DNA from 2 places in the Arthrobacter sp. B0316-1-20 genome. Region 1 is predicted to be linked to the other one. Evidence: riboswitches for the same ligand, from Rfam matches in the RefSeq annotation. Region 1 holds a riboswitch; the other holds the start of a gene.
What was found. A riboswitch is a leader RNA that binds a small molecule or an ion and turns the genes downstream of it on or off. The one in region 1 is predicted to bind cyclic di-AMP.
Positions count from the first base shown of each region.

Region 2: it holds a riboswitch for cyclic di-AMP, as region 1 does, so the genes downstream of both, AC5RW2_RS00270 (NlpC/P60 family protein) here and AC5RW2_RS13210 (NlpC/P60 family protein) in region 1, are expected to answer to the same signal.

Region 1 is NZ_JBNHHC010000007.1:27,832-31,245, reverse strand. Features, by position in the region: gene AC5RW2_RS13215 (NlpC/P60 family protein) at 1-142, opposite strand, end outside; cyclic di-AMP (ydaO/yuaA leader) riboswitch at 147-322, opposite strand; gene AC5RW2_RS13210 (NlpC/P60 family protein) at 557-1,279, opposite strand; cyclic di-AMP (ydaO/yuaA leader) riboswitch at 1,283-1,456, opposite strand; gene AC5RW2_RS13205 (M23 family metallopeptidase) at 1,574-2,341, opposite strand; cyclic di-AMP (ydaO/yuaA leader) riboswitch at 2,346-2,558, opposite strand; gene AC5RW2_RS13200 (iron-dependent transcriptional repressor DtxR) at 2,656-3,348, opposite strand.
Region 2 is NZ_JBNHHC010000001.1:49,329-52,742, forward strand. Features, by position in the region: gene AC5RW2_RS00260 (iron-dependent transcriptional repressor DtxR) at 1-594, shown strand, start outside; cyclic di-AMP (ydaO/yuaA leader) riboswitch at 694-907, shown strand; gene AC5RW2_RS00265 (M23 family metallopeptidase) at 914-1,681, shown strand; cyclic di-AMP (ydaO/yuaA leader) riboswitch at 1,799-1,971, shown strand; gene AC5RW2_RS00270 (NlpC/P60 family protein) at 1,976-2,698, shown strand; cyclic di-AMP (ydaO/yuaA leader) riboswitch at 3,183-3,351, shown strand; gene AC5RW2_RS00275 (NlpC/P60 family protein) at 3,356-3,414, shown strand, end outside.

The sequences.
Region 1 (3,414 bases):
CCAATCCGGAGGCGGCAGCAATAACGGCTGCGGAGCGCCCCATGGATCCGGCATTGGAGGAGACGGCTTTGGAAATCGTCTCCAGCGGGTTAGTGCGGACGGAAACGGCGCGGTGGCGCCCCGTGGCGGTGTTATTGAACACGTTAAAGGCCTCTCCCAATGCCTGCGAGGTGAGCTGTCGGATTCGGATGGGAGTGCACCCGGCCGCAGTCCTCCCCCGGCAAATGCCTGAGAGTCCTACGACTTAACCCCAAGGGTTCCTGTACGGAACCCGAATTTGGTTCCCCCGCCTCTGCCCGCGAAGTTTTTGCGAACGAACCCCGGATGGTGGCAGAGCTCGGCAATCCACCCGGAGGTACCAGCCGTCTGGCAGCTGGAACGAGTAACAGCGTATACGATGCGGCGGGCATTGTCACGTTCTGATCACGGAACGGTGATCTTTAGGTTACGGAGGTTGCCCGGGACGCACCGAAACCGGGAGCGCTTAAGGACCGACGGCGCGCCCCGAAAGGCGCGCCGCGGTACACCCCATATAAAAGGGGCGTCAGGAAGTCTCTTAGCCTGCCGGACGGATGAACACCGGACCGGAGCCGATGTAGGCGCTGCCCAGCACGGTGCTGTAACCGGCCCAGCCGCCGTGGACGGCCTGGCCGTTGCCAACGTAGATGGCCACGTGGGCCACGCCGGCGCCGCCGTTGGCGTAGTAGATGATGTCGCCCGGCTGCGGGGTGGAAACCTGGGTGCCGTAGGCGAAGAACTGTGCCGGGGCGAGGTCGCCGACCGAGAAGCCGGCCGCGCGCAGCGCGTTCTCGACCAGTGCGGTGCAGTCCTGACCCACACCGATCTGGCCGTACGCGGCAGCGACGATGGCGCCGGCCGCTCCGCTGGCGGCAGCTTCGCCGCTCTTCTTGCTGGACTTGCCCTTGTCCGATGCGGCGTCGTTGCCGGTCGTTGGGTTGATCTCGTTCGAGACGGCCTGGACCACGGTCTGCGGTGCCGGGGTGGAAGTGATCCCTGCACGTTCGAAGGTCAGTTTCACGGCCGCCGAAGCCTGCACGGCTTCCACCTGAACGCGGGCCGGGGCGTCGACGCTGCGGTCGGCGCTGACGGCCTGAGCCGGAATGGCACCGGTCAGAACGATGCCGGTAGCAGCGGCGAAGACGGCACCCTGGCGTCCAACAGTTCCGGCGTTTGCGGAAACAGCCTTGGAAATCGTCTCAAGCGGGCTGGTGCGGACAGGGGTCGCACGGTGGCGGCCCGCAGTAATGCTCTTGGACACGGTTGTACCTCTCCCAAATGCCTGCGAGGTGAGCTGTCGGGTTCGGATGGGAGTTCATCCGGCCGGCCGGTTTCCGGGCTGGTGGCCCGGGCCTGATCGGCTTTACCCCAAGGACATCCTGCGATGTCCGGGAAGTGGTTCCCCCGCCTCTGCCATGCGATTCGGTGCGAACGAACTTCGGGCGACGGCAGAGTTCGGCATTCCGCCCGAAGGTGCCTGGCAGTTGATGCCAGGCACAGGTGAAACCTTATAACAGTTTGGCGACTGAGTCACATTCCGGTTACGGCGTGTCAATCAGAGCCAGCCGGTGGGGTCCACCAGCTTGCCGTTGACCATTACTTCGAAGTGCAAATGGCAGCCGGTTGACGCTCCGGTGGTGCCGCTTTCACCCAGAACTTCTCCACGCGCCACGGTGGCGCCCACCGTTGTGTCGATGGTGCTCAGGTGGTTGTACGTGGTCTCCAGGCCGTTGCCGTGGTCCACCACGATCCGGTTGCCGCCACCGCCGACCTGGAACCCGGCCTCGACGACGGTGCCGCCGGCCGCGGCGTGGACCGGCGTGCCGCAGGGGGCTCCGTAGTCCTGGCCGGTGTGCAGTTCTCCGGCGTAACCGGTGATGGGGCTGACCCGGTAGCCGAACGGCGAGGTCTTGATCAGCTCGTCCATCGGCTGCGAAAGGGACCCTTCGCTGCCGATGGGCTTGGCCTTCCCGCCGGAGGCGACCATGACCTGCTTCAGCTTGGTGTCCGGGTCGAACTTGCTGGTCAGCGCGGCCCGTTCAAAGGTCAGGCGCGCTTCGGTGGCCGCTGAGATGCTGCTGGTTGCCAGCGCTTCCTGCGGGGCGTCGGCTGTGGCGCCGGCCGTCGTCGGAAGCATCACGGTCAGCACCATGCCGGAGGCGGCAGCGACAATCGCGGTTTTATGGCCGACGTCGCGGGCGGCCGCTGCTACCGGCGACGGTGCCGGCTGCGCACGCCGCCGGCCGGCTGTCGCTGCGCGAGGGCGTGGGTGCTCGACCGGGGCGGTTGAACGGCGCCGTCCCGAGGCTTTGTGTCCTGCCAAAATTTATACCTCTCCCAAAGCGCCTGCGAAGTTAGCTGTCGGATTCGAGTCAAGAGAAAACTCGGCCGCATCGCGCAGAGCTCTAGTGGAACGATTCACTGTGGCTTGCCCGCTGCGGCTTCACCCCAAGGCAGCGTACAAACTGCCGCTTGGTGGGTCCTCCGCCCCTGTCTCACGGATCCACTCCCCCGCCGACAGGGTTCGGCTTGCGGAGGGTGCGGGACCGATGGCTCGGTGCCCGGATTAACTATACGGAAAGTCAGTGAAAGTGATAAATCCGTTATCCACGCCGCGTGATTCCGGGGCGCAACGTTTCATTCCATCGAGACAAAGATGTGGGCCGCGACCTCCGGAGGCAATTCCAAGGCCCCCTCGATGCCCGGCACGCGCACGGAAATGTAGTCCCCGGCGGTCTCCAGTTGCAGTGTCGCGCCGGGTTTCAGTCCGCCCTCTTCCAGCTGGACCAGCAGTTCCGGCTCCACCTGGATCGGCTCGGCCAGCCGGATGATGCTGACCTGCTTGTCGGGCGTGTATGTGCCCATCGCTTGGGCCAGGTTGAGCAAGCCGTAGGATTCCTCCACGGGCTGGCCTCCGAGCGCTTCCAACCCCGGGATCGGGTTGCCGTAGGGGGAAACCGTCGGCTTGCCCAGCAGTTCGTAAAGCCGCTGCTCCACCCGTTCGCTCATCACGTGTTCCCAGCGGCAGGCCTCGTCATGGACATAGGCCCAGTCCAGGCCGATGACGTCGGAGAGCAACCGCTCGGCCAGCCGGTGCTTGCGCATGACCTCGGTTGCCTTGCGCCGGCCCAGTTCGGTCAGTTCCAAATGCCTGTCACCGGTGACGACTACCAGTCCGTCCCGCTCCATCCGGCCGATCGTCTGGGAAACGGTGGGGCCGGAATGGCGCAGCCGCTCCGCAATCCGGGCGCGCAGCGCGACAATGTTCTCTTCTTCAAGCTCGAGGATGGTGCGCAGGTACATCTCGGTGGTGTCGATGAGATCGGTCAATTGGTTCTTGCTCCTCGGCGCGCGGTGAAAAGGCTGCTCCAGCAGCAGGCATGAGGGTGGGGCCCT
Region 2 (3,414 bases), on a different contig from region 1:
CGCCACTCGGGCCCAACCGTGTCGCAGACGATCGGGCGGATGGAGCGGGACGGACTCGTGGTCGTCACCGGCGACAGGCATCTGGAACTGACCGAGCTGGGCCGGCGTAAAGCCACCGAAGTGATGCGCAAGCACCGACTGGCCGAGCGGCTGCTCTCCGACGTCATCGGACTGGACTGGGCCTACGTGCATGACGAGGCCTGCCGCTGGGAGCACGTTATGAGCGAGCGGGTGGAGCAGCGGCTCTACGAACTGTTGGGCAGGCCGACGGTTTCGCCGTACGGCAACCCCATCCCCGGCCTGGAAGCGCTCGGGGGCCAGCCGGCCGAAGAGTTCACCACCGGCGTGCTCAATCTGGCGCAGGCCATGGGCAGCTACACGTCCGACAAAGAGGTGAGCATCGTCAGGCTGGCGGAGCCCATCCAGGTGGAACCGGAACTGTTGCTCCAGCTGGAAGAGGGCGGTTTGAAGCCGGGCGCAAGCCTTCAGCTGGAGACCGCCGGCGAGTACATCTCCGTGCGCGTGCCGGGGATCGAAGGGGCCTTGGAACTGCCTCCGGAAGTTGCCGCGCACATCTTTGTATCAATGCGATGAAACGTTGACCCTTGAAAACACGCACCCCGGATAACGGATTTATTACTTTCGGGGAGTTTTACGTATAGTTGACCCGGGCATCGAGACATCGATTCCCACACCCTCCGCAAGCCGAGCCCTGTCGGCGGAGGCGTGTATCCGTGAGACAGGGGCGGAGGACCCACCAAGCGGCAGTATGTTCGCTGCCTTGGGGTGAAGCCGCAGCGGGCAAAGCCTCGGTGAATCGTTCCACCGGCGCTCTGTGCGGTGTGGCCGAGTTTTCTCTTGACTCGAATCCGACAGCTAACTTCGCAGGCGCTTTGGGAGAGGTAACAGAATTTTGGCAGGACACAAAGCCTCGGGACGGCGCCGTTCAACCGCCCCGGCCGAACACTCACGCCCTCGTGCCGCAACGCCCGGCCGACGCCGCGCCCAGCCGGCGCCGTCTCCGGTAGCAGCAGCCGCGCGCGACGTCGGGCATAAGACAGCGATCGTTGCAGCCGCCTCCGGGATGGCCCTGACCGTGATGCTGCCGACGACGGCCGGCGCCACCGCCGACGCCCCGCAGGATGCCCCGGCCGCCAGCAGCATCTCCGCCGCCACCGAAGCCCGGCTGACGTTCGAGCGTGCCGGCCTGACCAGCAAATTCGACCCGGACACCAAGCTGAAGCAGGTCATGGTCGCCTCGGGCAGCAATGCCAAGGTCGTCAGCAGCGAGGGCTCCCTCTCGCAGCCGATGGACGAGCTGACCATGACGTCGCCGTTCGGCTACCGTGTCAGCCCCATCACCGGCTACGCCGGTGAGCTGCACACCGGCCAGGACTACGGAGCAGCCTGCGGCACCCCCGTCCACGCAGCGGCCGGCGGAACCGTCGTCGAGGCGGGCTTCCAAGTCGGCGGCGGAGGTAACCGGATCGTGGTGGACCACGGCAACGGCCTGAAGACCACCTACAACCACCTGAGCACCATTGACACGTCCGTCGGTGCCACCGTGCAACGCGGGGAGATGGTGGGCCAAAGCGGCACCACCGGCGCCTCAACCGGCTGCCACCTCCACTTCGAAGTGATGGTCAACGACAAGCTGGTGGACCCCACCGGCTGGCTGTGATGAACACGCCGTAATCGGAACGTGACACATCCCGCAAACTGTTATAAGGTTTCACCCGTGCCCGTCGTCAACAGGCTGGCACCTTCGGGCGGAATGCCGAACTCTGCCGTCGCCCGAAGTTCGTTCGCACCGAATCGCATGGCAGAGGCGGGGGAACCACTTCCCGGACATCGCACGGTGTCCTTGGGGTAAAGCCGACCAGGCCCGGGCCACCAGCCCGCAGCCTGCCGGCCGGATGAACTCCCATCCGAACCCGACAGCTCACTTCGCAGGCATTTGGGAGAGGTACAGACCGTGTCCAAGAGCATTACTGCGGGCCGCCATCGTGCGACCCCCGTCCGCACGAGCCCGCTTGAGACGATTTCCAAGGCTGTGTCCGCGAATGCGGGAACCATGGGACGTCAGGGTGCCGTGATCGCCGCCGCTACCGGCTTGGTTCTGACCGGTACCATCCCGGCCCAGGCTGTCAGCGCTGACCGAGGGGTCGAGGCCCCGGCCCGCGTGCAGGTGGAAGCCGTGCAGGCCTCCGCAGCCGTGAAGCTGACCTTCGAACGCGCGGGGATCACCTCCACCCCCGCGCCGGAGCCGGTTGTCCAGGCCGTCTCCAACGAAATCAACCCCACGACCGGCAACGACGCCGGGTCGAACGAAACCAAGACTGTCAAGAAGGCCGGCGAGGCTGCCGCCAGCGGAGCCGCCGGCGCCATCGTCGCGGCCGCCTACGGACAGATCGGCGTCGCCCAGGACTGCACGGCCCTGGTCGAGAACGCCCTGCGCGCGGCAGGCTTCGCGGTGGGCGACCTCGCCCCGGCGCAGTTCTTTGCCTACGGAACGCAGGTGGCCACCCCGCAGCCCGGCGACATCATCTACTACGCCAACGGCGGTGCCGGCGTGGCCCACGTGGCCATCTACGTCGGCAACGGCCAGGCGGTCCACGGCGGATGGGCGGGCTACAGTACTGTTCTGGGCAGCGCCTACATCGGCTCCGGCCCGGTCTTCATCCGTCCGGCAGGCTAAGCACTTCCTGTCACGGCCCTCTCGCGGCGCGTCCTTCGGGGCGCGCTGCGAGCGTTAACAAGGCGCGCGGAGGGCCTGGGTGGAATCGGTGCGCGGACACGGCGCGCGGAGGACCTGGACGGAAACGGGGCGCGGAAACAGCGCGCGGCAGACCTGCCCAGGAGTGGCGCGAAGAAGGGGGCCGGTCGGCGCGCGGAAGACCCGTGCGCGAAGCCGGGCCCCGGAGCCGCGCGTGGAAGACCCGCGCGACAACGGCGCTTGGAACGTGCGCGCAGCCCCGAGACGGAAGGCGCACCCTTCGTACCAGCCCCGTCCCGGAACCGTCTGGCAGCAGGACTCCGAGGGCTGTCGTAATCAAAACATCACCACGCCGTGATCAGAATGTGACAATGCGTGATTGATCGTATACGCTCTAACGCGTGCCAGTTGCCAAACGGCTGGGACCTCCGGGTGGATTGCCGAGCTCTGCCACCGTCCGGAGTCCGTTCGCAAAAAACTTCGCGGGCAGAGGCGGGGGAACCAATTTCGGGTTCCGTACAGGAACCCTTGGGGTTAAGTCGACAGCACTCTCAGGCATTGCCGGGGAGGGCTGCGGCCGGATGCACTCCCATCCGAATCCGACAGCTCACCTCGCAGGCATTGGGAGAGGCCTTTAACGTGTTCAATGACACCGCTACGGGGCGCCACCGCGCCGTTTCCGTCCGCACCAACCCGCT